4 regions of the Bradyrhizobium sp. th-b2 genome follow, and region 3 is predicted to be linked to each of the others. Evidence: predicted binding sites of a transcription regulator. Region 3 holds the regulator's gene; each other region holds the start of a gene.
The links. Region 3 encodes PhoB, which activates phosphate uptake and scavenging genes when phosphate is short. Its sites were predicted from a motif close to TGTCATNNANCTGTCAT; they were not measured.
Positions count from the first base shown of each region.

Region 1: the regulator PhoB is predicted to act here: its motif matches at 5,922-5,938, upstream of phnC (phosphonate ABC transporter ATP-binding protein).
Region 2: the regulator PhoB is predicted to act here: its motif matches at 4,240-4,256, upstream of K359_RS0122305 (DUF2794 domain-containing protein).
Region 4: the regulator PhoB is predicted to act here: its motif matches at 4,685-4,701, upstream of K359_RS0148690 (YbhN family protein).

Region 1 covers NZ_AUGA01000019.1:78,943-86,909, forward strand. Annotated here, with positions in the region: gene K359_RS0122915 (carbon-phosphorus lyase complex subunit PhnI) at 1-114, opposite strand, end outside; gene phnH (phosphonate C-P lyase system protein PhnH) at 118-726, opposite strand; gene phnG (phosphonate C-P lyase system protein PhnG) at 731-1,192, opposite strand; gene phnF (phosphonate metabolism transcriptional regulator PhnF) at 1,297-2,022, shown strand; gene phnE (phosphonate ABC transporter, permease protein PhnE) at 2,174-3,022, opposite strand; partial or broken gene phnE (phosphonate ABC transporter, permease protein PhnE) at 3,019-3,899, opposite strand; gene phnD (phosphonate ABC transporter substrate-binding protein) at 3,978-4,913, opposite strand; gene phnC (phosphonate ABC transporter ATP-binding protein) at 4,992-5,807, opposite strand; gene K359_RS0122955 (chloramphenicol acetyltransferase) at 6,005-6,670, shown strand; gene K359_RS0122960 (alpha-D-ribose 1-methylphosphonate 5-triphosphate diphosphatase) at 6,667-7,839, shown strand; gene K359_RS0122965 (DUF1045 domain-containing protein) at 7,860-7,967, shown strand, end outside.
Region 2 covers NZ_AUGA01000018.1:117,178-125,144, forward strand. Annotated here, with positions in the region: gene acnA (aconitate hydratase AcnA) at 129-2,849, shown strand; gene K359_RS0122300 (thioredoxin family protein) at 3,011-3,772, shown strand; gene K359_RS0122305 (DUF2794 domain-containing protein) at 4,320-4,691, shown strand; gene K359_RS0122310 (GNAT family N-acetyltransferase) at 4,736-5,266, opposite strand; gene K359_RS0122315 (Bax inhibitor-1/YccA family protein) at 5,382-6,173, opposite strand; gene K359_RS0122320 (ABC transporter permease) at 6,407-7,967, opposite strand, start outside.
Region 3 covers NZ_AUGA01000007.1:281,262-289,228, forward strand. Annotated here, with positions in the region: gene argF (ornithine carbamoyltransferase) at 198-1,124, opposite strand; gene K359_RS0113875 (aspartate aminotransferase family protein) at 1,124-2,332, opposite strand; gene K359_RS61220 (hypothetical protein) at 2,331-2,570, shown strand; gene K359_RS0113880 (GcrA family cell cycle regulator) at 2,831-3,343, shown strand; gene phoB (phosphate regulon transcriptional regulator PhoB) at 3,585-4,295, opposite strand; gene phoU (phosphate signaling complex protein PhoU) at 4,426-5,142, opposite strand; gene pstB (phosphate ABC transporter ATP-binding protein PstB) at 5,154-5,972, opposite strand; gene pstA (phosphate ABC transporter permease PstA) at 5,969-6,814, opposite strand; gene pstC (phosphate ABC transporter permease subunit PstC) at 6,819-7,808, opposite strand.
Region 4 covers NZ_KE384569.1:85,872-93,838, reverse strand. Annotated here, with positions in the region: gene K359_RS0148705 (EAL domain-containing protein) at 1-585, opposite strand, end outside; gene K359_RS0148700 (S9 family peptidase) at 733-2,739, opposite strand; gene K359_RS0148695 (MFS transporter) at 2,819-4,237, opposite strand; gene K359_RS0148690 (YbhN family protein) at 4,854-5,930, shown strand; gene K359_RS0148685 (hypothetical protein) at 6,047-7,967, shown strand, end outside.

The DNA.
Region 1 (7,967 bases), on a different contig from region 3:
GGATATCTGCGCCAGCGTCACCTCGGGCACGTCGCGATCGCCGCGCCGCTCATGCGCGAGCAGGCGATGGGCGTTCTCGATGGCGCGCTCGCCTCCCTTGACCGCTACATACATCGCTCACACTCCGCTTGCGATCAGCCGCGTGGTGCGCGGGATCGCGACAATGGCATCTTCATGGACCAGCACGACATCGATGCCGCGCGGGAACAGGACCTCGTTGATCGACAGCCGCTCGAACAGATCGCGCGGCTTGATCATCGCCTGCAGCAGCGCGCTGCCGTCGATGCCGGGCCCCTTCAGCTCGAAGGCCGGGCCCTGTGTCAGGCTGTCGACCTGCAGGATCAGCGTGGTCGAACGATCCGGATATTCGTTGCTGCCGAACGCGAAACGCTCGAGCGCCGGCAGATTCGCGGGATCGCCGATCAGCGCGAAGCTCGCGATCGAGGAATCCCCGACCACCGGCGCGCTGGCGTGAAACTTCAGCCAGCGGGCGACATCCGGCGTCGCCGACATCGCGGCATCGAGCCAGATCGGCGTGTCGTGATCGAACAGCGTCAGCGCGATCGCGGCCGCGCCGCGCATCATACCGGCGGGCGCGCCTGCGCTCGCGGCGACGCGCTGCACGCTGCCCGGACGCGCCATCGCCTCCATCACGGAACGGAAGGTTGATTGCGCCGACAGCACCTTGTCGGCAAAACCTGCGGGCATTTCGGCAATCGTCGTCATTGCATCACCCCTCACCGCGCACCATCGTGTAGAAATCGACCCGCGTCGCCGCGGTCTCGGCGGCCTTGCGGGAGCGTTCGGCGTTCATGACCACACGCAGCGGCGCGATCACCTTCGCCTCGACTTCGCCGGACAACTCCGCCGACTGCACCATGGCGTCGCACAGCGCGATCATCTGCGCCTTCTGCGCATCGCGGCCGAGCGTGTAGCCGAAGCCGACCTCGCCGCTCGCAAGCCGCACCGCCGCGCGCGACACCGTCGCCTCGCCGAGATTGAACGGTGCGCCGTCGCCGCCGATCCGCCCGCGCAGCATCACAAGGCCGTTCTCCGGCTCGCGCAGGTTCTCATGCGCGGGCACCACAATCGCGGCGAGCCGGCCTGCGATGTCGGAAGCGGCGGAATGCGCCAGCACCGTCATCGCGGCCTTACGCTGGGCCTGTTTGCTGTTTGGTCCGGTCGAACTCATGGGCAACCTTGCCTATGTCAAGTTGTCTATAATAATAGACAACTTGATAGCCGAGCGCCATGACTGTTTCGTGACAAACCGACGATTTCTGGTATCACCGCGCCATGAGCATGCAGGAAAGTTCCGGCGTCGCCTTATGGCGGCAGGTCGCCGACGGCATCGAGCGCGGCATCGCTGACGGCCGCTTTGCCGCGGGCGAAAAGCTGCCGGGCGAGATGGAGATCGCCGAGACTTACCGGGTCAATCGCCACACCGTGCGGCGGGCGCTCGCCGCGTTGGCCGAGCGCGGCCTGGTGCGCGCCGAGCGCGGCAGCGGCACCTATGTCGAGGCCCAACGCCTCGCCTATCCCCTGCGGTCACGCACAAGGTTTTCGGAGATCGTCGGCGCCGGCGGCCACGAGCCGCGCGGCCAGATGATCGAGGCCGGCGAGGATATCGCCAACCGCGAGATCGCGCGCGAGCTCGGCCTGAAGATCGGCGCGCCGCTGATCCGAATCGAGTCGGTGCGCCTCGCCGACCGGACGCCGATCTGCGTTTCCACCACATGGCTGTCGGCCGAGCGGTTTCCCGATGCCGGCGACGTGTTCGCCAACGTCCGCTCGATGACCAAGCTGCTCGGGCATTACGGCGTCAGGGATTACCATCGCGCCTCGACCCGAATCACCGCAGCAATCGCCGATGCCACCGATGCTGCACGTCTCGATCTGCCGCTGGGACGGCCGGTGCTGGTGGTCGACGCAACCGACGTCGACATGCTGGACCAGCCGCTGGTGACCAAACGCTCGCGCTTCGCCGCCGAGCGCGTGGAGTTTCTGGTCGAGAACGGCTGATCTCTCTGCTCCCTCGGGGAGAGGGTCGGGGTGAGGGGCTATCTCCGCAAATTCGAAAGCTTGGAGTGCGCAGAGAGTCCCCCTCACCCGAATTTGCGCTGCGCGAAAATTCCGACCTCTCCCCGCGCCGCGGGGAGAGGCGAAGAAGAAACTACACCACAGCGCGCTGACCGATAATCGCAAAGCGCAGCTTGCTCGAGATGAAGTCGATCGCCGCGACTGCGATCAGGATCATCAGGATCAGGAACGACACCTTCTGCCATTCCAGCACGCGGATCTGCTCGGCGAGTTGCAGGCCGATGCCGCCGGCGCCGACGATGCCGATGATGGTGGCCGAACGCGTGTTCGACTCGATGAAATAGAGCACCTGGCCTGCGATCACGGGCAACACCTGCGGCAGCAGGCCGAAGCGGATTTCATGCAGCGTATTGCCGCCGGAGGCACGGATGCCCTCGACCTGCTTGCGGTCGGCCGCCTCGATCGCCTCGGAGAACAGTTTTCCGAACGCGCCGAAGTCCGACACCATGATCGCGAGCACGCCGGCGAACGGCCCGAGGCCGACGACGTTGATCCAGACCAGCGCCCAGATCAGGGTGTCGACGCCGCGGATCGAATCGAGGAAGCGGCGTACCGGAAAGCGGATCAGGTTCGAGGGGATGATGTTGCGCGCCGCCAGCAGGCTGACCGGCAGCGCCAGCAACGCCGCAAGCGTGGTGCCGAGCAGCGCGATCGACAGCGTTTCGCCGAGCGCCTGCATGTAGAGCGGGAATGACGCGCCGGGATTCGGCGGGATCATCAGCATGGTGATCCAGCCGAGCTGGCTCAGGCCCGCGATCAGCCTGGACGGCGAGAAGTCGAGATCGACCAGGCCGTACACAAAGACCGCAAGCGCCGCCACGATCATGGCCGGCAGCGCCAGCCGCGCCGCGGCGGGCCGGTCGAATGCGTCGGGATATTTGGCGCGCAGCGCGCCGGTGTCCGGCTTCGGCAGCTGGCTCATCGCCGGGTCTCCTTGCCGAACAGCCGGCCGCGCAGCCAGCCGGTCGAGATGTCGATGATGAAGACGGTGATGATGATGGTGACCAGGATGGCGCTGACGTCGGAATAGTAGAACTTGCGGATCGCGACCACGAGCTCCTGGCCGATGCCGCCGGCCCCGACAAAACCCATCACCGAGGCTTCGCGGACGTTGATCTCGACAGCAGCGCGTAGCTGGCATAGCCCGCCGACACCTGCGGCAGGACGGCAAAGCGCATGCAGGACAGCCAGCTCGCGCCGGTGGAGCGGATGCCCTCGACCGGCTTCATGTCGGCGTTCTCGACGATCTCGGCGAACAGTTTTCCCAGCGCACCGGTCGAGTGGATCGCGATCGCCAGCACGCCGGCCATCGGCCCGAGGCCGAACGCGATCACGAAGATCAGCGCGAACACGATGCCGGGCACCGTGCGGGCGAATTCAAGCAGCCGGCGCACCGCAAAGCGCAGCCACGGCGCCGGCGAGGTGTTCTGGACCGCGAAGAAATTCAGAGCGAAGGCAAACACCGCGCCGGTCAGCGTGCCTACATAGCTGATCAGCACGGTCTCGCCGAGCATCCTCAACCATTTCTTCCAGCCCCAGAACCATTCGGGAAAATCGGTCCACACCCGCGCGCCCGATTCGAGCGTCAGAATGCGGTCGAAATAGCTGACGAAGTTGCCGAAATAGGTGAACAGCGTGCGCAGGTTCACTTCCGCGCCGAACGCGGCGATCACCAAGGCCGCGCAGAATATTGCCGCCGCCAGCGCGACCTTCAGCCGCTTGCGCGAGACCGACCTGCGGTAGGCCTCTTCCAGCGTTGCCAGTTGCTGCGCCGGAAGAATGGATACGGCGGTCGCCATCGACGCGTGCCAGTCCGGTTCGGAGTTGAGAACAAAGGCCGGGCTGTCAGGCCCGGCCTCGTGACGTCAGGTGAACGATCAGCTCGCCTTCTTCTTGCGCAGAGCGTCGACGAACTTGATCAGCTCGATCGTGCCATCCCAGTCCTTGGTGGTGGCGGGATGGAAGCCCTTCTTCTGGCCGTCGGAGAGACGGTCGAACGCGGCCTTGTCCTTGGTCGGGGCTTCGAAGAAGGCCTTCGCGATCGCGGCCTTCAGGTCCTCGGGCAGATCGGCGTTGTAGGCATAGGGTCCGTTGATGATCGGCGCCGACTTGTGGATGATGCGGAAATCGTCCTTCTTCATCGCCGAGTCGTCGGCGTTCTTCAGCATGCCCTTGGTCAGCATCTGCGCGAGCGTCGAATCGTCGTCGCTGGTCCACTGGTTGGCAGCCATGTCGACGGTGCCCTGCGCCAGCGCCAGAACGGCGTTCTCGTGGCTGCCGGTGAACACGACCTTGCCGAAATAGGTGTCAGCGTCGGCGATGCCCATCTTGTCTAGCTCGAAGCGCGGCACGTTGTTGCCCGAGGTCGAGTTCGGATCGACCAGGCCGAGGTTCTTGCCCTTCAGGTCGTCGACGCTCTTGTACGGGCTCGAGGCCTTGACGAAGAACACCGAGTAGTAGCCGGTCGAACCGTCGGCGTTGATGTCGTTGGCGAACGCGTCGGTCTTGACGCCGGTCAGGCGGGCGCGCGCGAACGAGGCCGAGCCGTAGCTGGCGATCTGGATGTTGCCGGCGCGCTGACCTTCGATGACGGCGGCGTAGTCATTGGCGATGCGCAGCGTGACTTTCACGCCGAGCTCCTTCGACAGATATGCCACGAACGGTGTCCAGCGCTCGGTGACGCCGGAGGCGTTTTCCGCCGGCACCACCGCGAAGGTGAGCTCCGGATATTTTGCCTTCCAGTCCTGCGCGGATGCGGAACCGGAGAGCGCCAGCGCGGCGACGCCGGCCAGAATGATGCGACGAGTGAACATGACTACCCCTCTTTATTATGGTTGCACCTGTTGGCCGGGCAAAATGCTCGGCCATTCAGATCGGAAAACGCGCGACGCTCAAGCCGCGGCTGCGGTGCCGAGTGCCGGAACGGACGCGCCGTCGGGCGCGGGCATTGGCGCGCCGCCCATGACGTCGTTGGCCTCGAGGTCGTAGAGCTCGCGGGCGATATGATCGGTCAGCGCCGCCGGGGCGCCGTCGAACACCACGCGCCCCGCCGCCATGCCGACCAGGCGATCGCAATAGGTCCGCGCCAGGTCGAGCGAGTGCAGATTGCAGAGCACCGTGATGCCGAAATGCTTGTTGATGCGCAGCAACGCATCCATCACGATCTTGGTGTTGCGCGGATCGAGCGAGGCGATCGGCTCGTCGGCGAGGATGATGTCGGGCTCCTGCACCAGCGCGCGGGCGATCGCGACGCGCTGCTGCTGGCCGCCGGAGAGCTGGTCGGCGCGCTGCGCCGCGAGCTGGGCGATGTCGAACTGATCGAGCGCGGACATCGCGAGCGCCCTGTCCTGCTCCGGCCAGGCTTGCGCCAACGAACGCCAGGACGGGATCTGGGCCAGCCGGCCCATCAGCACGTTGGTCAGCACGTCGAGACGGCCGACAAGGTTGAACTGCTGGAAGATCATCGCCGAGCGCGCCCGCCACTGCCGCAGCGCCTTGCCGCGCAATGCAGTCACGTCGGTTCCTTCGAACAGGATGCGGCCGGAGGTCGGATCGGCGAGACGATTGATCATCCGCAACAGGGTCGACTTGCCGGCACCGGAGCGGCCGATCACACCGACAAAGCTGCCCGGCGCGATCGAGAAGGATGCGTTGTCGACTGCGGCTTTTGTGCCGAACCGGCACGTCAAACCTTCCACCACCAGCATGTAATGCTCCAACCGCGCCGTGTTGGGCCATCGCTATCCCCGGTGTTTAACAGTTATGTGACGTGACGTTGCGGTGCGGCGATCGTCCACACCGCTCTCTTGCCGTCATCGTGACGTCATGATGTTGTCATCAAGCATCCTGATGACGAGCGCGCATCTCCCGGAAGCCAGAGATTTACAAGAATTACGGAGGCCTGATGGCCGGAAAAACACTCTCGGTTGTGCCGACCGTCGACCCGACTGCGTCGGTCCGCGAGAGCAAGCTCGGCAAATATACCGAGGTCGGTGCGCGCACGATCCTGCTTGAAGTCAGCGTGGACGACTATTCCTACGTCGTGAACGACAGCCAGATCACCTACACTTCGATCGGAAAATTCTGCTCGATCGCGGCGATGACCCGGATCAATCCCGGCAACCACCCGATGCATCGCGCGACGCAGGCGCATTTCACCTACCGCGCCAGCGCTTATTTTCCCGGCGAGAGCGACGACACCGACTTCTTCAACTGGCGACGTGCGCATCACGTGCATATCGGCCATGACGTCTGGATCGGTCACGGCGCGATCCTGCTGCCGGGCCGCAACATCGGAACCGGCGCCGTGATTGCCGCCGGCGCGATCGTGACCAAGGATGTACCCGCCTATACCATCGTTGCCGGTAATCCGGCGCGGCCGGTCAAGCGGCGCTTCTCCGAAGCGGTCGCGGATCGTCTCGTTGCGCTGGCGTGGTGGGACTGGGATCACGAGAGGCTTCGCCGTGTCCTGCCCGACTTTCGCAAGCTCGCGGTGGAGGAATTCCTCGACAAGTATGAGGCCGAGGCCGTATCCCAATCACAGGCCAAACAACGGAGTGCCGCATCGTGACCGACATTTTCATCGAGGGCGGACGCACGCTGGTTGACGGCGCATTGGTCGAGACCTCGCTGCGGACCGCGGGCCGCGATATCGGCGCGCTTGACGCCGAACAAGGCCGCGCCGCCCTCCACATCAATGCCGGCGGGTTCCTGGTGCTGCCTGGCATCATCGATCTGCACGGCGATGCGTTCGAGCGGCAGATGATGCCGCGCCCGGACGTCGACTTCCCGACCGACGTCGCGCTTGTCGACAGCGACCGGCAGGCGATCGCCAACGGCATCACCACCGTGTTCCATGGCACGACCTGGTCGTGGGAGCCCGGCCTGCGCAGCGCGGAGAATGCGCGCAAGCTGCTCGATGCGATCGAGGCGCTGCGGCCGCTTCTCGCCGCCGATACGCGCTTCCATCTGCGTCATGAGACCCACAATCTCGACGCCGAGCCCGAGATCATTCAATGGCTCACAGAAGGCCGCATCGACCTGTTCGCCTTCAACGACCACAGCAACGTCAAGCCGAAGAAGCGCAACCAGTCGGCCGAACGCGCCGGGCTTTCGCTCGAGGCCTTCAACGAGCTGATCGACCGGGTCGTCGCGCGCCGTCCAGAGGTGCCGGCCTCGATCGCGCGACTGGCTGCCGCAGCACGCGCGGCTGATGTCCGTATGCTTTCGCATGACGACAACAGCCCGGCGATGCGTCGGGAGTTTCGCGCGCTGGGCACGGCCATTGCCGAATTCCCCGTCAACGAGGAGACCGCGCGCGATGCCGCTGATGCTGATGACTTCATCGTGTTCGGCGCGCCGAATGTGGTGCGCGGCGGCAGCCACACCGGCTGGACCAAGGCGTCTGACATGATCGCCAAGGGCCTCTGCTCGGTGCTGGCGTCGGACTATTATTATCCGGCGCAGCTGCTCGCAGCGTTCCGCCTCGCCGCCGACGGCATCCTGCCGCTCGCCAGGGCGTGGGACCTGATCTCGTCGGCGCCGGCGCGCGCCGCAGGGCTCGCCGATCGCGGCATACTGGCCGCAGGCCGCCGCGCCGACATCGTCATCGTCGACGACAAGGTGCCGCTGCGGCCGCGCATCGTCGCCGTGATATCAGCCGGACGGCTGGTGCATCTGGCGGATGCGAGCTGCCTCGTTCACACGCTCGCGCCGCGCAAGACGGTTGCGGCGGCATAGTCAGGCTCTATTCTGCTGCCATGGCCCCCACTCCGCGCTACGCGATCTACTATGCGCCGTCCCCCGACAGCGCCCTGCACCGCTTCGGGTCGACGCTGCTCGGCTATGACGCCGTGTCGGACGCCGAG
Region 2 (7,967 bases), on a different contig from region 3:
TAAGCCCGGAACTTGATGCAGCACACACAATCGGCGGCCGCAAGCCATCCAGGCCATCCCTCGGCCAGTGTCGTTCGCCGGTGTTTAGTTACCCTTGCCGGGTATAACTGAAAATTGGGATTCCTCGCATGACCTCGCTCGACAGCTTCAAATGCCGCAAGACCATGAAGGTCGGCGGCAAGTCCTACGTCTATTACAGCCTGCCCCAGGCAGAGAAGAACGGACTGAAGGGAATTTCGAAGCTGCCCTATTCGATGAAGGTTCTGCTCGAGAACCTGCTGCGCAACGAGGATGGCCGCACCGTCAAGAAGGAAGATATTGTTGCGGTGTCGAAGTGGCTGAAGAAGCGCCAGCTCGAGCACGAAATCGCCTTCCGCCCGGCGCGCGTGCTGATGCAGGATTTCACCGGCGTCCCGGCCGTGGTCGATCTCGCGGCGATGCGCAACGCGATGCAGAACCTCGGCGGCGATGCCGAGAAGATCAACCCGCTGGTGCCGGTCGATCTCGTCATCGATCACTCGGTGATCGTCAACTTCTTCGGTGACAACAAGGCGTTCGCGAAGAACGTCACCGAGGAATACAAGCAGAACCAGGAGCGCTACGAGTTCCTGAAGTGGGGCCAAAAGGCGTTCTCGAACTTCTCGGTGGTGCCGCCCGGCACCGGCATCTGCCACCAGGTCAATCTCGAATATCTCGCGCAGACGGTCTGGACCAAGAAGGAGAAGATGACGGTCGGCAAGAAGACCGGCACCTTCGAGGTCGCCTATCCTGACTCGCTGGTCGGCACCGACTCGCACACCACGATGGTCAACGGCCTCGCCGTGCTCGGCTGGGGCGTCGGCGGCATCGAGGCGGAGGCCTGCATGCTCGGCCAGCCGTTGTCGATGCTGCTGCCTGAGGTGGTCGGCTTCAAGCTCAAGGGCCAGCTCAAGGAAGGCGTCACCGCGACCGACCTCGTGCTGACCGTCACCCAGATGCTGCGCAAGCTCGGCGTGGTCGGCAAGTTCGTCGAGTTCTTCGGTCCCGGCCTCGATTTCCTGTCGGTCGCGGACAAGGCAACCATCGGCAACATGGCACCCGAATACGGCGCGACCTGCGGCTTCTTCCCGGTCGATGCCGCGACCATCGATTACCTGAAGACCTCGGGCCGCAAAGCCGATCGCGTCAAGCTGGTGCAGGCCTATGCCAAGGCGCAGGGTCTGTTCCGCACCGCCAAGTCGGCCGATCCGGTGTTCACCACCACGCTGACGCTCGACCTCGGCGACGTCGTGCCGTCGATGGCCGGACCGAAGCGTCCCGAAGGCCGCATCGCGCTGCCCGCGGTGTCGACCGGTTTCGCCACCGCGCTGGTCGGCGAGTACAAGAAGCCCGAGGGTGAGACGAAGCGCTTCGCCGTCGAGGGCCGTGACTTCGATCTCGGCCATGGCGACGTCGTGATCGCGGCGATCACCTCCTGCACCAACACCTCGAATCCGAGCGTGCTGATCGGCGCCGGCCTCTTGGCGCGCAAGGCGGCCGCCAAGGGCCTGAAGGCCAAGCCGTGGGTGAAGACCTCGCTCGCGCCGGGCAGCCAGGTGGTGGCGGAATATCTCGCCAATTCCGGCCTGCAGACCGATCTCGACAAGGTCGGCTTCAACCTGGTCGGCTTCGGCTGCACGACCTGCATCGGCAACTCCGGCCCGCTGCCGGAAGACATCTCGAAGTCGATCAACGAAAACGGCATCGTTGCCGCCGCCGTGCTGTCGGGCAACCGCAACTTCGAAGGCCGCGTCTCGCCGGACGTGCAGGCGAACTATCTCGCCTCGCCGCCGCTGGTGGTTGCGCATGCACTTGCCGGCACCGTGACGAAGGATCTCGCGGTCGAGCCGCTCGGCATCGGCAAGGACGGCAAGCCGGTGTTCCTGAAGGACATCTGGCCGACCACCAAGGAGATCAACACCTTCATGAAGAAGTACGTCACCGCGACCATCTTCAAGAAGAAGTACGCCGACGTGTTCAAGGGCGATACCAACTGGCGCAAGATCAAGACCACGGAAAGCGAGACCTATCGCTGGAACATGAGCTCGACCTATGTGCAGAACCCGCCCTATTTCGAAGGCATGAAGAAGCAGCCGGACCCGGTCAACGACGTGGCCGACGCCCGGATCCTGGCGATGTTCGGCGACAAGATCACCACCGACCACATCTCCCCGGCCGGTTCGATCAAGCTGACCTCGCCCGCCGGCAAGTTCCTCAGCGAGCACCAGGTGCGTCCCGCCGACTTCAACCAGTACGGCACGCGGCGCGGTAACCACGAAGTGATGATGCGCGGCACCTTCGCCAACATCCGCATCAAGAACTTCATGCTGAAGGGCGCCGACGGCAATATTCCGGAAGGCGGTCTGACCAAGCACTGGCCCGACGGCGAAGAGATGTCGATCTACGACGCGGCGATGAAGTACCAGCAGGAGGAAGTGCCGCTGGTGGTGTTCGCCGGCGCCGAATACGGCAACGGCTCGTCGCGCGACTGGGCTGCGAAGGGCACGCGCCTGCTCGGCGTGCGCGCGGTGATCTGCCAGAGCTTCGAGCGCATCCATCGCTCCAACCTGGTTGGCATGGGCGTGCTTCCGCTCACCTTCCAGGACGGCACGTCGTGGTCCTCGCTCGGCCTGAAGGGCGACGAGAAGGTCACGATCCGCGGGCTGCAGGGCGACCTCAAGCCGCGCCAGACCCTGACCGCCGAGGTCGTCTCCGCCGACGGCGGCAAGCGGGACGTCCCGCTGCTCTGCCGTATCGATACGCTGGACGAGCTCGATTACTATCGCAACGGCGGCATCCTGCACTATGTGCTGCGCAAACTCGCGGCCTAACGCGGATTTGTGATCGGTGCCTCACCGCTTAGTGAGTGGCGACTAAAAAGAAGGCGGCCTATGACAAGGCCGCTTTCTCGCGTTTTGGGGCACGCAAGTTCAGGGACAGACTTCATGCTCCGTACAATTACGGATGGAAATCATCACGACTGGTTCGCAGTATGACAGCGATGATGGCCTATAATTCGATCTCGCGATGGTCCAGCGCTCTTGGTATTTGCGCGATCGTTGCAGTCATCCGCCCCGCTCACGCCGATCCGCGTGCTGTCGTCGAACTCTTCACCTCGCAGGGGTGCTCGTCCTGTCCGCCCGCGGACAAGATCATCGGTGATCTCGCCAAGGACCCCAACGTCATCGCGCTGAGCATGCCGATCGACTATTGGGACTATCTCGGCTGGAAGGACACGCTGGCCGATTCCCGTTTCAGCGCGCGCCAGAAAGCCTATTCGCACATGCGCGGCGATCGCGACGTCTACACGCCGCAGGCCGTGATCAATGGCTCCGCGCATGTGATCGGCAGCGATCGGGCGAGCATCGAGAGCGCCATCAAGGACACCGAGAAGAGCGGCAGCGTGATGTCGGTGCCGGTGACGCTGACGCTGACCGGCAAGCAGATCAACGTTTCGGTGGCCGCGTCGAAGTCGCCCGCAGTGTCGCGCGGCGAAGTCTGGATCTGCTCGATCTCGAAGTCGGTGGCGATCTCGATCGCGCGCGGCGAGAACCGCGGCCAGGAGATCACGTATCACAATGTGGTGCGCAATCTCCTGAAGGTCGGTGACTGGAACGGTTCGTCCGGGAGCTGGACCGTGCCGCTGGAGAACATTACGCGCGATGGCGTCGATGCCGCGGCGGTGTATGTCCAGGACGGCAATCGCGACAAGCCGGGCCCGATGCTCGGCGCCGCCTTCACCTCGCTTCGCTAGCGTCTTGCGGCGCCAGCTTCCGTCGGTCGCCTGATTTGGCGACACGCAGCTTGTCGTGCAGCCCACGCGGGAGGCGGCCGACATGCATCCAGAGATATACTGAACCGAACGCGGTGAGCCTCTGCGCACGTCGCGATCGCGCGTGCCTCGAGCAGGCTCCCAAAAACAAAAAGGACCAACTTTCGTTGGCCCAGTGTTGGGATTAACTCCCCTGCGAACAGGCCCGATCCCGACGGCCCCGGGGGGCTGGGGGCTGAGGAATCCGGAACCGAAAGGACCGGGCCAACGCAGGATTCTCTTTTCGCAGGGCAGCGGGGCGGGCGATGGGCGGAAGTGGGGCAGCAATATGATTCCGCTAACGTTCCCGTGACTCTCTGGTTTTCCGGATAATCCGCCGCGCCAGACCGTGGTTAAGACCTGGTTGCATCGCGAACGGCCCCTTGCAGGCCCCCTCGCTTAGCGCAATCATGTCAGCGTTGTGACGATCCCGAAAAGGGGGGACCGGCTTTCGGACCATGATCGTCACGGGGATGACAGGAGGCGCTCGATGAGTCTGATCTCGGAGGACACTGATCCGAGCGGGAGCCGCGCCGCGGCGCGCCCCGCCGCCGCGATCCCGCAGCCCAACCGCGTGACCTTCAATCGACCAGAGCTCAACCGCATTCTCAATCTCTACGGCCGCATGGTCGCCGACGGCGAGTGGCGCGACTATGCGATCGACTTCCTGAAGGACCGTGCCGTGTTCTCGGTGTTTCGGCGCGCGTCCGAAATGCCGATCTACCGGATCGAGAAGGATCCCCGGCTTGCGCGCAAGCAGGGCATGTACAGCGTGATTTCGGCGACGGGCCTGATCCTGCGCCGCGGCCACGAACTCGAACGCGTGCTGTTGGTGATCGACCGCAAGCTGTCGCTGGTCTAGCGAGGACAAGCTCGCCGCTTCATCCGGGCTACAGGTTCGTTGCGCTAATCCGCCGGCACGGTCGCGCCGCCTTCGCCGAGCGCGCGCTGCATCATCACGGTATCGAGCCAGCGGCCGAATTTCAGGCCGACACCCGGGTGGGTCCCGATCATCTCAAAACCGCAGCGGCGGTGCAGCCCGATCGAGCCGGCATTGGCCGTATCCCCGATCACCGCGATCATCTGCCGGAAGCCGCGCGCGTCGCATTCGGCGATCAGGCGCTCCATCAGCTTGAGGCCGACGCCGCGGCGATGGAGCGCGGGATCCAGATAAACCGAGTTCTCGACCGTGAAGCGATAGGCCGGCCGCGGCCGGTAGGGGCCGGCGTAGGCATAGCCGGCGACGCGGCCGTCGAGCTCTGCTGTGAAATAGGGGAAGCCGCCATCCATCAGCGCCCTCCAGCGGCGGGTCATCTCGGCGAGGTCGGGCGGGATCAGCTCGAAGGTCGCGGTGCCAAAGCGAACCGCCTGCTCATAGATCGCGGTGATCGAGGGCAGGTCCGCCTCGGCGGTCAGCCTGATTTCCGGATTGGACACCGCAGGATTGGACATCACGGAATTAGGCATGGCGCGACAGTATTTTTGCTCCGCGCAAAAGAAAAGCCCCGGCCGCTAGGGCCGGGGCTTGGGTCGATCCCTTCGCTCGAGGCGCTTAGTCGCGCTGGCCGAGCAGCTGCAGCAGCAGCGTGAACAGGTTGATGAAGTTCAGGTAGAGCGACAGCGCACCCGTGATTGCCGCACGCTCTGCCATCACGCCACCTTGCGAGGCGTAGCCGTAGATGTAGTCGTTCTTCAGCCGCTGGGTGTCCCAAGCGGTGAGACCGGCGAACACCAGCACGCCGACCACCGAGACGATGAACTGCAGCGCCGAGCTCGCCAGGAACAGGTTGACCAGGCTCGCGATGATGATGCCGATCAGACCCATGAACAGGAACGAGCCCATGCCGCTCATGTCACGCTTGGTGGTGTAGCCGTAGAGGCTCAGCGCACCGAACGTCGCCGCGGTGATGAAGAACACGCGCACGATCGAGGTGTGCGTGTACACCAGGAAGATCGACGACAGCGACAGGCCCATCAGTGCCGAGAACACCCAGAACAGGAGCTGGGCGGTCGCGGGCTGCAGGCGGTTGATGCCGGCCGAGATGACGAACACCATCGCTAGAGGGGCGAGGATGAACAGCCACTTCAGCGGGCTCACGAACATCGCGTAGCCGAACTGCGTCAGATAGGCGTTGCCGAACTTGGCGACGGCGGCGGACTGGTCGCTGGTCACCGCACCCATGTAGACGCCGAGCGCGGCCAGGCCGGTGATGGCCAGGCCGATGCTCATGTAGTTGTAGATGCGCAGCATGTAGGCGCGCAGACCGGCGTCGACGGCCGCAGCGTCAATGCGCCCGGCGGCCCGGCCGAAAGGAGAAGCGTAATTGCGGTCTAGGTCCGACATGGTCGAATTCCCGTGGTTGGTCCCGGTGGAGCGCAAGGGATTTGCGGCGCCGGTCGTAAATCTATCTCAGATGGCTCGGTTTGCGGAATATTAATTCCGTGTCATTCAACCGACCATCCGGCTCGATTGGTATGTGGGAAATTAACACATCCGACGCAAGCTTCCACGCGCGGCCGAATGTCGCTCTGCGCGAACAGTATAGGGAAAAACGGCCTCGGTGCCGCTACAAATTGTCACAAATTCCGCAGCACGGAGGCCGGCGTCTGGTTCAGCGCGAGCAGCGTTCCTGCCAGCCCCAACCCAACCGTGACGATCAGCGCGGCGACCACGACCAGCGCGGCGCTGCCGGCCTGCCAGATGAAACTCAGCGTCATCAGTCGCGTCACGATCAGCCAGGCCGCGATCGAACCGGCGATCACGCCGAATAAGGCGGTTGCAAAACCGATCATCAGATACTCCAGCGCGTAGGCGCCGAGCAGCCGGACCCGCGTGGCGCCGAGCGTCTTGAGGATCACGGCATCGTAGACGCGGTGGCGGTGACCTGCGGCGAGCGCGCCGCCCAGCACCAGGATCGCCGAGATCAGCGTCACGGCGCTGGCGCCGCGGATCGCCAGCACCAGATTGCTGACCACGCTGCCGACCGTCTCCAGCGCCTCGCGGACCCGCACGCTGGTCACCATCGGGAACGCGTCGGCGACCTGCTTGATGATGCGCGCGTCGTCTCCGGAATCCGCGTGTGGTTCTGTCAAGGTCGCGACATGGCTGTGCGGCGCGCCCTTGAAGGCGTTCGGCGAGAACACCAGCACGAAGTTGATGCCAAGCCCCTGCCAGTCGATGTTGCGCAGATTGGCGATCTTCGCCGCTACGTCGCGGCCGAGCACGTTGACCACGATCTCGTCGCCGATCTTCAGGTCCAGGCCGTCGGCGATCTTCTTCTCCATCGAGACCAGCGGCGGTCCGCTGTAGTCCGGCCCCCACCATTCGCCCTCGACGATCTTCGAGCCCTTGGGGATCTCGCCGGTGTAGGTCAGGCCGCGGTCGCTCTGCAGCACCCATTCCGAATCGACTGACGGCTTGAGCTGGTCACCCTTGACGCCGCGGGCGGCGACGATGCGCCCGCGCAGCATCGGCACGTCCTCGACGGTCGAGCCAGGCGCGATCTGCGCCAGGAAGCCGGCAAAGCGATCGGCCTCGGTGGAGGGGATGTCGATGAAGAAGAACGACGGCGCCCGGTCCGGCAGCGCGGCCAAAAATTGCCGGCGCAGATTTCCGTCGATCTGGGTGATGGTGACGAGCACCGCGAGCCCGAGCCCGAGCGACAGCACGACCGACGGCGTCAGCGCGCCCGGCCGGTGGATGTTGGCGATTGCAAGCCGCAGCATGGTGATGCGGCTGCGCGGCAGCCGGCGCGCCACCGCCATCAGGATTTCGGCGATCCCGCGCAAAAGCAGGAACACCGCGATCGAGGCGACGACGAAGACGGTCGCGACCCGCTTGTCATAGGCAAGTCCGATCGCAACCCCGACCAGGAGCGCGATCACCACGGCCATCAGCGCGAGATAGCTCCAGCGCGGGCGGTGCCACTCGCTGGTGATGGTCTCGCGGAACAGCGCCGCTACCGGCACGTCATGCACCCGGCCGAGCGGCCACAGCCCGAACGCCAGTGCGGTGAGCTGGCCGTAGAGGAAGGAGAGCGCAAGCTCGTCGGGATGCAGCGCGGGCACCACCGGCAGCGGCAGCAGCTTGCCAAACAGGCCGACGATGACGAAGGGCAGCGCGGCGCCGAGCACGAGC
Region 3 (7,967 bases):
AAATAAAGGGGTTGAGCTAAACGCGAACTCTTCGTCCCTGCCTTGTGCGCAATTGCGCACTGGGGCAGGACCCATAACCACCACTGTCGGTTGATGCATCCAGCTGAGGCCCCAGCCTTCACAACAATTGACAGCGGTGGTTATGGGTCCCGGGTCGCGCTGCGCTTGCCCGGGACGACAACGTTAGTGACCTACGACTAGGCGACCGCGTCGAAACACCAGGCCAGAATGCCCTTCTGCGCATGCAGGCGGTTTTCCGCCTCGTCGAACACCACGGATTGCGGGCCGTCGATCACCTCGTCGGTGACCTCCTCGCCGCGATGCGCGGGCAGGCAGTGCATGAACAGTGCGTCCGGCTTAGCGAGCGACATCAGCTTGGCATTGACCTGATAGGGCTTCAGCACGTTGTGGCGGTGCTCGCCCTCCTTGTCGCCCATCGACACCCAGGTGTCGGTGACGACGCAGTCGGCGCCGCGCACGGCGGCTTCCGGATCGGTGCCGAGCACGATCGGAGCGCCGGTCGCCTTGATCCAGTCGCGCATCGGCTTCTTCGGCGAGAGCTCCGGCGGGGTCGCGACATTGAGCTGGAACTTGAAGCGCTCGGCGGCGTGCGCCCAGGAGGCCAGCACGTTGTTATCGTCGCCGGTCCAGGCCACCGTCTTGCCCTCGATCGAACCGCGATTTTCCTCATAGGTCATGAGGTCGGCCATCACCTGGCAGGGATGTGAACGCCGAGTCAGGCCGTTGATCACAGGCACGGTGGCATGCGCCGCGAGCTCGAGCAGCGCGTCATGGTTGAGGATGCGGATCATGATCGCATCGACATAGCGCGACAGCACGCGCGCGGTGTCGGCAATGGTCTCGCCGCGGCCGAGCTGCATCTCGGCGCCGGTCAGCATGATGGCTTCACCGCCGAGCTGGCGCATGCCGACGTCGAACGACACCCTTGTGCGGGTCGACGGGCGCTCGAAGATCATCGCCAGCGTCTTGCCCTCAAGCGGCTTCCTGCCCTTCTCATGCGCCTTCCGCGCCGCCTTCATGGCGGCGCCAGCGGACAGCATGTTGCGCAGCTCGGCGAGCGGCACCTCGTCGATGTCGAGGAAGTGGCGGACAGGCTTGCTCATCATCCCGCCGCCTTCTTCGGCTGGGTTGCCGCCAGCGCAGAGCAGGCGCGCTCGAGCGCTGTGATCGACTGGTCGATCTCGGCCTCGGTGACGATCAGGGGCGCCAGGAAGCGCACCACATTGTCGCCGGCGCCAACGGTGAGCAGCTTCTCGTTACGCAGCGCGACGATCAGGTCGCCGGAGGGCACCACGGCCTTGACGCCGATCAACAGCCCCTCGCCGCGCACGTCCGCCAGCACGGACGGATAGCGGTCGACGACGGAGGCTAGCTTCTGCTTGAGCAGCAGCGACATCTTCTGCACGTGCTCGAAGAAGCCGGGTTTCAGCATCACGTCGAGCACGGCATTGGCCGCGGCGACCGCCAGCGGATTGCCGCCGAAGGTCGAGCCGTGCGAACCCGGCGCCATGCCCTCAGCCGCCTTGGCGCTCGCCAGCACCGCGCCGATCGGGAAGCCGCCGCCGAGCGCCTTCGCCAGCGACATCACGTCAGGGGTCACGCCGGTGCGCTTGTAGGCGAAAAGATCGCCCGTGCGGCCCATACCGGTCTGCACCTCGTCGAATGCGAGCAGCAGGCCATGCTCGTCGCAGAGCGCGCGCAGCGCCTTGAAGAACGCCTGCGGCGCCGAGCGCACGCCGCCCTCGCCCTGCACCGGCTCGATCAGGATGCCGGCAGTGTGCGGGCCGATCGCTTTCTTGACGGCCTCGATGTCGCCGTGCGGCACCTGGTCGAAGCCGTCCATCGGCGGGCCAAAACCCTCGAGATATTTTGGCGAGCCGGTCGCAGCCAGCGTGCCCAGCGTGCGGCCGTGGAAGGCGCCTTCGAAGGTGATGATGCGGTAGCGCTCGGGATGGCCCTTGGAGAAGTGATAATGGCGGACCAGCTTGATCACGCCCTCCATCGCCTCTGCGCCGGAATTGCAGAAGAACACGAAGTCGGCAAAGCTCTGCTCGCACAGCCGGGCGGCCAGCGCCTCGCCGTCCGGGCTCTTGAACAGGTTCGACATGTGCCAGAGCTTGGTCGCCTGTTCCTGCAGCGCCTGGACCAGATGCGGATGCGCGTGCCCGAGCGCGTTCACCGCAACGCCCGAGGTGAAGTCGAGATAGCGGTCGCCGTTGGTTGCGATCAGCCAGGCGCCCTCACCGCGCTCGAAGCCGAGATCGACCCGGGCGAAGACGGGGAGCAGATGCGACGAGGCGCTGTTGGTCATGGCGTTCACTGCCGGTTTGAAGCCGACAATTGCCGTGCGCGCCTTGACGCCAGTGCAGCAACGGCCAGCTTCGGAAAACAAAACGGCCGCCTTTGCGGGCGGCACGTGCAGCCATTCTATGCTGCGGCCAGTAGGTGTCAATCGCCAGGAGCCGGCCTTTGCCGGCCTTCCTGCGATGCGAAACGAGCGCAATCCGGAGCATTCCGGTGCGGTGGAAAAGCCTCATTACAGTGCTTAACTTTGTGGGAACATGTGGACGCACGGCCGCGGACTCTTGCGCCAGAGTCACGCCATATTGTAGCGTTTGGCCTGTCGGGTACGACATCTCGTGCGGCAGTACTGGACCCTCTAAGTAGCCTTCGTGTCACACGTAAACGTTCGGGCGCAAGACCGCGCCCGGCGAGGGCTAAGGGATTCTGGCCGCTGGGATTTTGACCCGGATTTGGCTCGCAGCGTCGCTCCAATGACTGGCCGGCGCCATGCGAAAGGAAGAATGCGATGACTGTATTGACCTGGTCCGACGATCGCGTCGAGCAGCTGAAGAAGCTCTGGGAGTCTGGCCTCTCGGCCAGCCAGATCGCCGCGGAACTTGGCAATGTGACGCGAAATGCCGTGATCGGCAAAGTGCATCGGCTCGGCCTCTCCGGCCGCGCCAAGGCCCCCTCCACGGCCGCGCCGCGGCAGCGCAAGGCCCGCCCCGCCCAGCACATGATGCGGGTGGCGCGTCCGGTCTCGCGCGGCAACACCGCGCTGGCGCATGCCTTCGAGGTCGAGATGGAGCCCGATCCGATCTCCTACGACAACGTGGTGCCGATGAGCCAGCGGCTGTCGCTGCTCGAGCTGAACGAAGCCACCTGCCACTGGCCGGTCGGCGATCCATCGAGCCCGGAATTCTTCTTCTGCGGCGGCAAGGCGCTCGGCGGCCTGCCCTATTGCGCACACCACTCGCGCGTCGCCTACCAGCCCGCCGGCGATCGCCGCCGGCCGTCGGCGAAACCGCAGATCAAGTGAGCACTCGGGAAACTGGCGTAGGACTGAAAAAGAAATCCCCATGAAAGCGGGGATTTTTTTGTGAGAACCGTAGCCCGGATGCATCACCGGCGTCGTCCCGGCGCAGGCCGGGACCCATAACCACGAATGGGTGTTGTTTGAAAGCCGTCTGGCCGCGTGCCGATTGCGCCGGCCGCGGCGTATGGGTCCCGGCTTTCGCCGGGACGACAACGTGTTGCGGTTTATGAATGCCACACGGCCGTTACGGCTGCGGCTCGGCCTTCGCGAAGCGGTCGTCGAGCGCGTAGCCGGCGCCGCGCACGGTGCGGATCGGATCCTGCTCGCGGCCCGGATTGAGCAACTTACGCAGGCGGCCGATATGCACGTCGACGGTGCGCTCGTCGATATAGATGTCGCGGCCCCAGACGCTGTCGAGCAGCTGCTCGCGGCTGAACACCCGGCCGGGATGCTCGAGGAAGAATTCGAGCAGACGATATTCGGTCGGCCCGAGATCGATCGGGCGGCCGGAGCGCGCCACGCGGCGCTTCTCGCGGTCGAGTTCGATATCGCCATAGGTCAGCACGGTGGCAAGCCGCTCCGGGCTCGCACGGCGCAGCAAGCCCTTCACCCGCGCCAGCAGCTCGGGCACCGAGAACGGCTTGACGATGTAATCGTCGGCGCCGGTGGCAAGCCCGCGCACGCGCTCACTCTCCTCGCCGCGCGCGGTCAGCATGATGATCGGAAGCTGCTTGGTCTCGGGCCGCGCCCGCAGGCGGCGGCACAGCTCGATGCCGGACAGGCCCGGCAGCATCCAGTCCAGCACAACGAGGTCGGGGATGCGCTCCTTCAACCTGGTGTCGGCGTCGTCGCCGCGTCCCACCGTTTCGACGTCGTAGCCTTCCGCATCGAGGTTGTAGCGCAACAGTGTCGTCAGCGCTTCCTCGTCTTCGACTACCAGAATGCGTGCGCTCATCGGTCTAAGTTCTTTCTCTGTGGTGATCCGTTGCCCAAACGCAAACCGAAACACTCAACCCCTGAGCATATTCCCCGTGGGAAACGGTTTGTCGCGACGACAATCCGGTTCCGCCGATGCGGATCATGCCCTAGTTGCCCGGCACCGTGGTGGCGAAATTGGTCATATCGCCCTTCGGACGCTTGTCGGTGATCTGCTGGCCCTCGATCATGTAGAACACGGTCTCGGCGATATTGGTGGCGTGGTCGCCGATCCGCTCGATGTTCTTGGCGCAGAACATCAGATGGATGCAGAACGAGATGTTGCGCGGATCCTCCATCATGTAGGTGAGCAGTTCGCGGAACAGCGAGGTGCAGATCGCATCGACCTCCTCGTCGCCCTTCCAGACGTTCATCGCCGCCGGCAGATCGTGCGCGGCATAGGCGTCGAGCACCGACTTGACCTGCGACAGCACGAGGTCGGTCATGTGCTCGAGGCCGCGGATCAGCTTCAGCGGCTGGAAATCGCTCTCCAGCGCCGCGACGCGCTTGCCCATGTTCTTGGCGAGGTCGCCGATCCGCTCGAGGTCAGTCGCGACGCGCATCGCGCTGACGATCTCGCGCAGGTCGATCGCCATCGGCTGGCGGCGAGCGATCGTCAGCACCGCGCGCTCTTCGATGACGCGCTGCAGATTGTCGATCTCGATGTCGGCGGCGACCACGCGCTTGCCCAGCGCGACGTCGCGGCGGATCAGCGCGTCGACCGACTCGGTGATCATGCGCTCGACGAGGCCGCCCATCTCGGCGACCAGGCGGGTCAACTCCTGCAGGTCGCTGTCGAATGCCTTGGCGGTATGTTCAGAAGCCATCGCTTGTCTCCTCAGCCGAACCGGCCGGTGATGTAGTCCTGCGTGCGTCGATCGCTCGGCGAGGTGAAGATCTTGTTGGTGTCGTCGAACTCGATCAGCTCGCCGAGATACATGAAGGCGGTCTTGTCGGAGACGCGCGCCGCCTGCTGCATGTTGTGGGTGACGATCGCGATCGTGTAATCCTCGGAGAGCTCCTGGATCAGCTCCTCGACCTTGGCGGTCGAGATCGGGTCGAGCGCCGAGCACGGCTCGTCGAACAGGATCACCTCGGGACGCACCGCCACGGTGCGCGCGATGCACAGCCGCTGCTGCTGGCCGCCGGAGAGCGACAGGCCGGAAGCGTTCAGCTTGTCCTTGACCTCGTTCCACAGCGCGCCGCCGCGGAGCGCCTTCTCGACCCGGTCGTCCATCTCGGACTTCGAGATCTTCTCGTAGAGGCGGATGCCGAAGGCGATGTTCTCGTAGATCGTCATCGGGAACGGCGTCGGCTTCTGGAACACCATGCCGACCCGCGCACGCAGCAGATTGAGGTCGAGCTTGGGATCGAGAATGTTGGTCTGGTCCAGCATCAGCTGGCCGACCGCGCGCTGACCCGGATAGAGATCGTACATCCGGTTGAAGATGCGCAGCAGGGTCGACTTGCCGCAGCCGGACGGGCCGATGAACGCCGTGACGCGGTTGGTGCCGAGCGTCAGGTTGATGTTCTTCAGCGCGTGGTGCTCGCCGTAATAGAAGTTGAGGTTGCGCACCGTGACTTTCGGCGGCGCTTCCGGCAGCGGCACCTGGGGAACGTGGCTCGCGACAGTCGTGGAGACGGAAAGCTCGGTCATTTTGCGGCCCTTTCGGCACCAAGGATGCGCGCGCCGATGTTCAGCGCGAGCACAGTGAATGTGATGAGCAGCGCACCGCTCCACGCCAGCTCTTTCCAGTAGGCGTAGGGACTCTGCACGAAATTGTTGATGGTCACCGGCAGGTTGGCCATCGTCTTGGTCAAATCCCAGCTGAAGAACTGGTTCGACAGCGCGGTGAACAGCAGCGGCGCGGTTTCGCCGGCAACGCGGGCGGTCGCCAGCAGCACGCCGGTGATCAGACCGGATCGCGCTGCACGATAAGCGATCCGCTTGATCACCAGCGAGCGCGGCAGGCCGAGCGCGGAGGCTGCCTCGCGCAGCGGATTGGGCACCAGCAGCAGCATGTCCTCGGTGGTGCGCAGCACCACCGGGATCACGATCACAGCGAGCGCGAGCGCGCCTGCGATCGCCGAGAAGCCGCGCATCGGCACCACCACCGCGCCATAGATGAACAGGCCGATGATGATCGAGGGCGCGCTGAGCAGGATGTCGTTGATGAAGCGGATCACCGAGGTGAGCTTGTCGTTCTTGCCGTATTCGGCGAGGTAGGTGCCGGCGAACAGGCCGAGCGGCGCACCGATACCGACGCCGATCACGGTCATGATGACCGAGCCGACGATGGCGTTGAGCAGACCGCCTTCGGTCGAGCCGGGCGGCGGCGTGTTCTGGGTGAACAGCTGCACGCTGAGGCCGGCGAGGCCGTTGTAGAGCAGAGTGAACAGGATCAGCGCCAGCCAGGTGACGCCGAACAACGCCGCGCCGACGCAGAGTGCGCGGATGACGATGTCGCTGCGGCGGCGGGATTTGTAGATCGGGTTCATGGCGTTACTTCCCCGCCTTCGTTTCAAGCCGCATCAGCATCAATCGCGCGCCGGCGAGCACGAAGAAGGTCAGCACGAACAGCAGCAAGCCGAGCAGGATCAGGCCGGACTGGTGCAGGCCGTCGCTCTCGGCGAATTCGGAGGCGATCGCGGCCGAGATCGTGGTGCCCGGCGCGAAGATCGACGACGAGATGCGGAACGAGTTGCCGATGATGAAGGTCACCGCCATGGTCTCGCCGAGTGCGCGGCCGAGCGCCAGCATGACGCCGCCGATCACGCCGACCCGGGTGTAGGGGATCACGACGCTGCGGACGACTTCCCAGGTGGTGCAGCCCATGCCGTAGGCGGCCTCCTTCAGGACCGGCGGCACGGTCTTGAACACGTCGACCGAGATCGCGGTGATGAAGGGCAACACCATGATCGCAAGGATCAGCGCGGCGTTGAACAGGCTGAGATAGGACGGCGGGCCTCCGAACACCGCACCCAAGACGGGCACGCCCTCGAAGATCCGGATCATGAAGGGCTGGAACGTGTTGGCCAGGAACGGGCCCAGCACGAAGAAGCCCCACATGCCGTAGATGATCGAGGGGATGCCGGCCAGCAGCTCGATGGCGATGCCGATCGGGCGGCGCAGCATTTGCGGGCAGAGCTCGGTGAGGAAGATGGCGATACCGATGCCGACCGGGATCGCGATCATCATCGCGATGACCGAGGTGATCAGCGTGCCGTAGATCGGGCCGAGCGCGCCGAGCACCGGCGGATCGGCCGAGGGCGCCCAGCGCTGCGTCCAGAGGAAGGCGAAACCATATTCCTTCATCGCCGGCCAGGCGCCGACGATCAGCGACAGGATGATGCCGCCGAGGATCAACAGAACCGAAATCGCGGAGATACGGGTGATCCAATAGAAGGTGAGATCACCCAGCTTGAAGGCGCTGAGGGCCTTGGCGCGATCGTAAGGTCCCGCGGCTTCCATCACATCGCTCTGAACAGCCATGTCTGCCACGCCAATCCCCTCTTTACTATGTGAAAGCCACGCAAACCGCTACGCCCCGAAGCGATCTTCACTGACGCATTTGACCGGGCGCCGTTCCGGCTTGCGCCTCCCGGGGCGCGAACCCGGGCCCCTGAAGGAGCCCGGGTCTAGTCGCTCAAC
Region 4 (7,967 bases), on a different contig from region 3:
CGCACCCATCGCGGTGAAATGATGCGAGACGATCGCAACGGTCAGAAGGCCGGTCGCAGCCAGAGTAGTGCGAAGGCTTTCGCCACGCGTGGCAACGACAAGCGCGAGCGCGCCAAACAGGCTCCCGAATGCGATCGATGCGGCCACGATACCGGGCGACCAGACGATGCGCGCAGGCAGCTGCAGGCCCAGCATGCCGGTGTAATGCATCGCCGCGACACCTGCGCCGACGATCGCGCCACCGGCCGCCACCGTCCACCAGCGCTCGTCGAGCGTGGCGACGGCCAATCCGACGGCCAGGATCGCAACTGCAAGCACCAGCGACAGCAGCGTGATGGGAATGTTGTATCCGGCCTCGATGCCAGGATCGTACGCCAGCATGGCGACGAAATGGGTGGCCCAGATCCCGCAACCGCCCACCGCCGCATCAAGACCGATCCAGATCTCGCGGGCGCGGCCCTCTGCGGCGCGGGCACGGTGAAACAGGCTGATCGCGACGGCGCTGGCGAGCAGGCAGATCACTCCGCCAAGGACGACCAGCCGCCAGTCATGTTCCAAAGTGAGACAGGTCAAAACGCGATACATTATAGGCCCCATTTATGGACCTATAAAAACCAGCGCATTCGTGTACGAACGGTAACCGCACTGCAACAAGGTTCCACGCATGGTGAAAAAGCCTTGAACGCAGGACATATCGTCAGGGAATACGGCAATCCCGAGTTGCAATTCGTCTCAGCCGCGCAGCCCGGGCACCAGTTCAGCTCCGGTCTCGACCTTGAGTGACGAGCCGGCGAAATCGTTTCCGATTGGCTGGCAACGGCCGCCGAGATGCTTGGCAAGGAACGCTTCGGTGACGCCATAGAAGGCAAGCCGGTTTTCCGGCCGCACAAAACCATGCCCTTCGTCAGAGAATGTGACGTAGGTCACGGGTACTCCGCGCTGCTTGAGCGCATTGACCATCTGCTCGGACTCGGCAGCCACAACCCTGACATCGCGCAGGCCCTGCGCGATCAGGATCGGCTTGATGGCACGGTCGATGTGGGTCAGCGGCGAACGTTCGACCAGGAATGCACGGCCGGCCTCGGTGTCGGGATCGCCGAGCCGGTTTTTCCAGACACTGATCCACGGGCCCCAGTAGGGCGGGATCGTCGCCATGAAGGTGACGAGGTTGGAAATGCCGAACAGATCGACGATGCAAGCGAACACATCGGGCGTCTTGGTCGCCGCCATCAATGCCGAATAGCCGCCATAGCTGCCGCCGAAGAAGCCGACGCGCTTCGGATCGGCGATACCTTGTGCGATCGCCCAATCGACCGCATCGATCAAATCGTCGTGCATCTTGCCGCCCCATTCGTGGTCGGCGGCAGTGACGAAGGCTTTGCCGAAGCCGGTCGAGCCGCGGTAGTTGACCGCAAGCACCGCATAGCCCCGGCTGGCGAGCCATTGATGGACCGGGCTGAATCCCCAGCTGTCGCGATAATACGGCCCGCCATGGATCACGAGCACCAGCGGCACCCGGCCGGCCTCGGCCTCGACCGGCCGGGTCAGATAGCAGTTGAGGCGCAGGCCGTCGCGCGAGGGGATCACGACCGGCTCGAGCTTGCGCAGCGCAACGCCGTCAAGCGTGTGGCGCTGCGTGAACAGCTTGCGCACCTCACGCGTGCGGCGGTCGAGCAGCGCGTATTCTCCGCTCTCGGTGTCGCGCTCGAAATGGACCGTGCCCAGCTGGAGATCATCGCAGTTGCTGACAAAGCTGATGTCGCCGGCACCATAGCGGCTCAGATCGGCGAGGTCCCTGGCGACGCTTTGATCGACGGCATGCCAGTGCATCCGGTCGGTGATCGCCAGCGCCGCCAATGGCCGGCGATTCTCGTCGAAGATCGCCCTTACGATGTCAGCATCATCATCGGCGGCAAGCAGCGTGGTCTGGCGCGTGGCCATGTCGAGGGCGAACAACGCCGCCTTGTCGCGGCCGCGTGAATCGATCAGGTGCAGCGTCTTGCCGTCGGCGCTGAAATCCAGCATCTGCGTCGTGTCGGTGTCGGCGATCGGCACCGTCATGAAGGGCGCCCAGCTGCCGTCCGGACGGCGCTCGAACACCTCGGCCGAGCCGTCGGCGATCAGGCGATATGCCAGGCGCAGCTGGAACGCGCTGTCGGTGATCAAGCCGACATAGTCGCGGTTCTCGTGGACGAGCTCGCTCGTGCCGGTCACGATGTTGACGCGGTACAGGTCGAAGTAGCGCTTGTCGCGCTGGTTGTGCCGCAGCAGCATCTCCTCGGGGAATTTGCGATCGGACTCCTGCACGAAGGCTTTGACACCGGTCTCCGGCGTCAGAGGCACAATCTTCCCGTCGGTGATGTCGACGCTCGCGGCGCGCCAGTTCTCGTCGCCGTCGCGCTCGCGGAAGAACACCACATGGCGGTTGGTATGTGCCCAGCGATAGCCTGCCGAGATGTTGCGATCGGTGACGTGCGTGACCGGCCGCGCCGCCTTGAGATCGGAAAGCGGGGCGACCCAAAGGTTGTTCACGCCATCGAGCGGCGCGACATAGGACAGCTGCGTCCCGTCCGGGCTGAGACGGACATTGAGGTAGTCGGGATTGTCGAAGAACACCCTGCGCGCGACCAGGTCGGGCGCCTGTCCTCGCGCCGAACCGATCAGACTGGCGAATGGCAGCGCAGCGCCAAGCATGGCGGCGCGCTGCAGCAAGAGGCGACGGTCGATTGGCGCAGGCATCTGATCGGCCCCCGTAGGCGGCGTCCGCCGATGGTGCAACGTTAGATGCAGGCTGGCCGCCGTGCAATCGCCGGTTCAATCATTGCCGCGCTTGTGATGATGCACCGATCCAGATCAGCGCGGCGGCCGCAAGCAGCAATGCGGCGGAGATCACGAGCGCTGCATGCAGGCCGGCGATGAAGGCTGTGGACCGGCTGACCATCGAGCCGAACAGCGCGACACCGAGCACGCTGCCAGTCTGCCGGGTCGCATTCAGCACCCCGGCCGCGATGCCGCCATGCTGCGGCTCGGCGCTGCCGAGCAATGTCGACGTCAACGGCGGCACCAGAAGGCCGAGGCCGGCGCTCATCGCGAGCAGTTGCAGGCAGATCGCGGGGTAGCTGGTGCCCGGGCCTATCAACAGCAGGCCTGCACATCCGGCGGCCGAGGTCGCGGCGCCGAGCGCGATTGCCCGCGGCGCGCCGATCCGCTCCGCAACATGCGGCGCGATCAAATTGGCGGGCAGCACGGCGCCGAGCATCGGCACGAACGCCAGACCGGTTGCGAACGCCGACAGGCCGTTGACCTGCTGGAAGTAGAGGCTGAGCACGAAGATCAGCCCGTAGAACGCGATGTTGACCAGCAGGCCGACCAGCGAGGTCAGGGCAAACATCCTCCGGCGGAACAGCGAGAGCGGCAGCATCGGCTGCGCCGCGCTAGCCTCACGCCAGACGAACAGCACGGAGAAGACAGTGGCGAGAACAAAGCCTGCAACCACGAACGGGCTGCCCCAGCCAAGCGCGCCGCCCTCGATCAGCGCGCCGGCCAGCGTGCCGAGCGCGGCGATGGCCGCAAGCTGGCCCGGCAGATCGAGCCGGTGCTGCTGATGGCGCGTGGTTTCACCGGCAAAGCGCCAGGCGAGCCACAACCCCGCAAGGCCGATCGGCAAATTGACCAGGAAGATCGCGCGCCAGCCGACCAGTATGATCAGCGCGCCGCCGACGAACGGACCGGCGGTCAACGCAAGGCTCGCGCCCGCGGCCCAGACGGCGACCGCGCGTCCCCGCGCCTTCTCATCCGCATAGGCGTGGCGGAGCAGCGCGAGCGAGTTCGGCACCAGAATCGCCGCGGCCAGTCCCTGCACGCAGCGCGCGGCGATCAGCGTCACGGCGTCGGGCGCGACTGCGCAGGCAACCGATGACGCGGTGAAGATCGCAAAGCCCGCCATGAAGACGCGTTTGGCGCCGATCCGGTCGCCAAGCGCGCCGGCGGTCAGGATGAAGGCGGCAAAGGCGATGGTGTAGGCGCTAACCACCCATTGCAGCTCGGCAACGCCCCCGCCGAGCGAGCCGCCGATGGCATTGAGCGCCGTGTTGACGATGGTGACGTCGAGCTGCACGACGCCGTAACCGAGACTCATCGCGGCGAGCGTCAACGTTGCCGCAAGGCCGGTCGACTGCCGATGGGACGCTGCGCTCCCGTCCGGCATGCGCCGGACGTTCAGGGATGTCTGCTGCATGGTCTTGTCCTCGCTCTGGGCAACCAATGCGAGAGATAGGCCTTCGTTTCGACGCAATACTTCGTCACCGATCGAAGTGTGCTGTCGTCATGCCGGCCGGCCCGTGCGGCTGCGGCCATCTTGCGCGGCGTTTTGCCTCAATAGACCTACGGACCGGGTCTTGCGCGGCTCATCCGGGCCCGAGCGGCGGTCTGCAGCCGGACCACGCGCATGTGCACGGCGACTTCACGCTTTGGTAAACGCCGCGGCCGCGCTCCGGCGTCCCCGTGCTGATGCATATCGTCCATTCGCTTCGCGCCGACTGCCCGGCGCCGGTGCCGAGACGGCGGCAAAATCGGCAAAAATGCGGATGAAATCGCCGGGAACGGCCGCAGAACGGCGGAACATGCCGCGTCCCCGCCGCGACGGACGGATACGAGCGACTCACATTCCGCAGAGCGAGACCATATGTAGCCAATATGACAATGACGCTGAACGTGAGCCGAAGGTTGGCTTGTCAAGGGCTGCACAACGCATCGGTTTTGCCTTATGGGTCATCGCGTACGGTGCGTTTGCCCCGTTACCCGTCGCTATCCGTGACCGGGTCCCACTGAAATTGTCCCTGCCGGGAGGATGAATGCTTCGGCTGCTGACCACGCTTGGGCGTGGCTTCAAGGAAAAGATCGGCTGGAAACGGCTCGGGATCGCTGCGAGCGTGCTCATCATCGCGTTCGCAATCACGACGCTGGTCCACACCCTGAAGGGCGTCGATACCGGTATCATCCTCACCGCGCTGACCGACATCGCACCGCACCGGATCGCGCTGGCGGCGCTCTGCGTGGTCGGGGCGTTCTGCACCCTGACGTTCTATGACTTCTTCGCGCTGCGCACGATCGGCAAGACCCACGTCCCCTACCGCATCGCAGCGCTGTCGAGCTTCACGAGCTACACGATCGGCCACAATATCGGCGCCACCGTCTTTACCGGCGGCGCGATCCGCTTCCGGATCTATTCCGATTACGGCCTGTCCGCGATCGACGTCGCCAAGATCTGCTTTCTGTCGGGCCTGACGTTCTGGCTCGGCAATCTGTTCGTGCTCGGCTTCGGCATGGCCTGGCACCCCGCGGCGGCATCGGCAATGGACCTGCTGCCGCCGGCAATGAACCGCCTGATCGCGCTCGGCTGCCTTGCCGGCATCGGCGCCTATTTCGTCTGGCTCCTGACCGGCGAGAAGCGCCGCGAGCTCGGCCAGAACGGCTGGAAGGTGGTGCTGCCCTCCGCCAGGCTGACGCTGCTGCAGATCATCATCGGCGTGGTCGATCTCGGCTTCTGTGCGCTTGCGATGTACCTGTTGATGCCGACCGAGCCGCATATCGACTTCGTCTCGCTCGCCGTCGTGTTCATCCTGGCGACCCTGCTCGGCTTCGCCAGCCATGCCCCCGGCTCGATCGGCGTGTTCGACGCCGCAATGCTGGTGGCGCTGCCGGAGTTCAGCAAGGAACAATTGCTGGCAACGCTGGTGGTGTTCCGTATCCTCTATTTCCTGATTCCGTTCGGGATTTCGATCTCGATCATGGGCATGCGCGAGCTTTGGCTCAACGTGGTGAAGCCCTGGCAAGAACGAAAGCGACTGAGCCAAGCCTGCACGGCTTCGGCGACCGTGCGGCAACCGATCGAAAGCCGGCAGCAGCAGATCAGGCGGCTGAGACGGTAACAGCGACGTTATCGGCCCCAGGTCCCAGCTCTCGGTCCCAGCTCTTCGATGCCGGTATTTCGATCCCCGCACCCGCTTCTCTTATTTTCGCCGTACCGCTCACGTCAAACCGCGCCATGATTGGCTCTCTGGTTCGATTTTCGTTTCGTGTGACGGTCTGCAGCGTGCTGCTCGGCAGCGCACTGCTGGCGGTATTCGCATCAGCCGCCGACGCGCAGGACAGTCAGTTGCAGATCTCCTGGGAGGTCCGCAACCGCTTCCGCCTGTTCCGCGAGGAGCGCGACTTCCGCCTCCATGTCGAAAGCGGGCTTGGCCGCAGCGTGCTGGCCACGGAACAGGCGCTGGAACTGCAAAGCGATGGCCGCGGCTGGGCGCGCAACATGGTCAACCGGCTCTGCATCGACCTGCAGGGCCGCGTCAGCGAGCCCTGCACCCGCGACAACGTCAAGGAAAGCTACCTGACGCCGATCGATCACCCGATCGTGGTTCGCCTCACCGGCCCGGTTCCGGTCGGTGCGACCTGCGCCTGGTCGTTTGACGACGGCGACGGGCCGCAATCCTCGACCTTCGATTGCGCCGAGCCGGTCAATCTGCGCGTCCGTTACGGCCGCACCACGGTCGCGACCGTCGATGTCGCAAGCGGCGCGGACGCCAACCAGCGCCTGACGACGCAGATCGCGGTGCGCGATCTGCTGATTGCGGGCCTCGGCGACAGCATCGCATCCGGCGAAGGCAATCCCGACCGCGCGATTGCGCTCTCCGACGAGGGCTTCTGCTTCCGATCCTATCTCGGCGGCGCGCAGTATTACCGGCCGAGCCGCGCCGGCTACAAGGGCGGCCGCGCCTGCGAGGCGCCGGACACCCTGACCAACTGGCAGCGCCAGAGCGCACTGTGGCTCAACTCGGCCTGTCACCGCTCGCTGTACAGCTACCAGACCCGCACCGCCCTTGCGCTTGCCGTGCAATATCCGCACATCGCGGTGACCTATCTGCCGCTGGCCTGCACCGGCGCCACCATCGCCGACGGCCTGCTCGGCTCGCAGCAGGCGCGGGAATGCCTGCCGACCAAGACCGCCAACACCTGCTCGGGCACCGTCAACGGCCAGATTGCGGAGCTGCGCACGGCGCTGGCGGCCGCCAAGCGCCGGCAGCCGGAGCGCACGCTCGACCTCATCTTGCTCTCGGTCGGCGCCAACGACATCTACTTCTCCGGCCTCGTCGCCAACGTGATCGTCGACACCCCGACCGAGCGCACGCTGTTCAGCCGCGGCGGCTCGATGGCCAGCGTCGACGATGCCCGTTCGGCGCTGGCGCGCGACCTGCCGGCCGATTTCGCCAAGCTGCGCGATGCGCTGAAGCCTCTGGTCGGCGGCGACCTCTCGCACGTCGTCTATACGGCCTACGCCAATCCGGCGCTGGCCAATGGCGGCGCACCCTGCCCCGGCGGCCGCGCCGGCTTCGAGATCCATCCCTCGTTCAACGCCGATCCCAAGCGGCTCGCGTCGGTCTCGGGCTTCGTGCAGAACGAGTTCCTGCCGCAGCTCAAGGCGATCGCGCAGTGCCAGTCCGGCATCATCTGCCGCAATCCGCAGGCCGACCGCATGACCTTCGTCGACGCGCATCAGGATGCGTTTGCAAGCCATGGCTTCTGCGCACGCGCGTCGACCGATCCGGAGTTCGACCGCGACTGCTTCGCCGCCAACGGCGACAGCTTCGTGTCCGACATCGTCGCCGCGGCCAACCAGCCGCTCAAATGCGGCCGCAGCGCCGGCGAATATCGCGCCTATCTGCCGCGCGCGCGCTGGATCCGCGACGCCAATGACAGCTATTTCGCGGCGATGACCTATCCGCAAGGCCTGCCGTCCTCGATGCAGCCGACCGACATCCACGACGCGACATGGGGCATTTTGTCAGCGGTGTATGGCGGCGCGGTGCACCCGAGCGCAGAAGGCCATGCGGCGATGGCCGATGCCGCGGTCCCCGCGGCCGCTACGGTGCTGCGATTGAACACCGTCGTGCCTGAGGTGACGTCCGAGC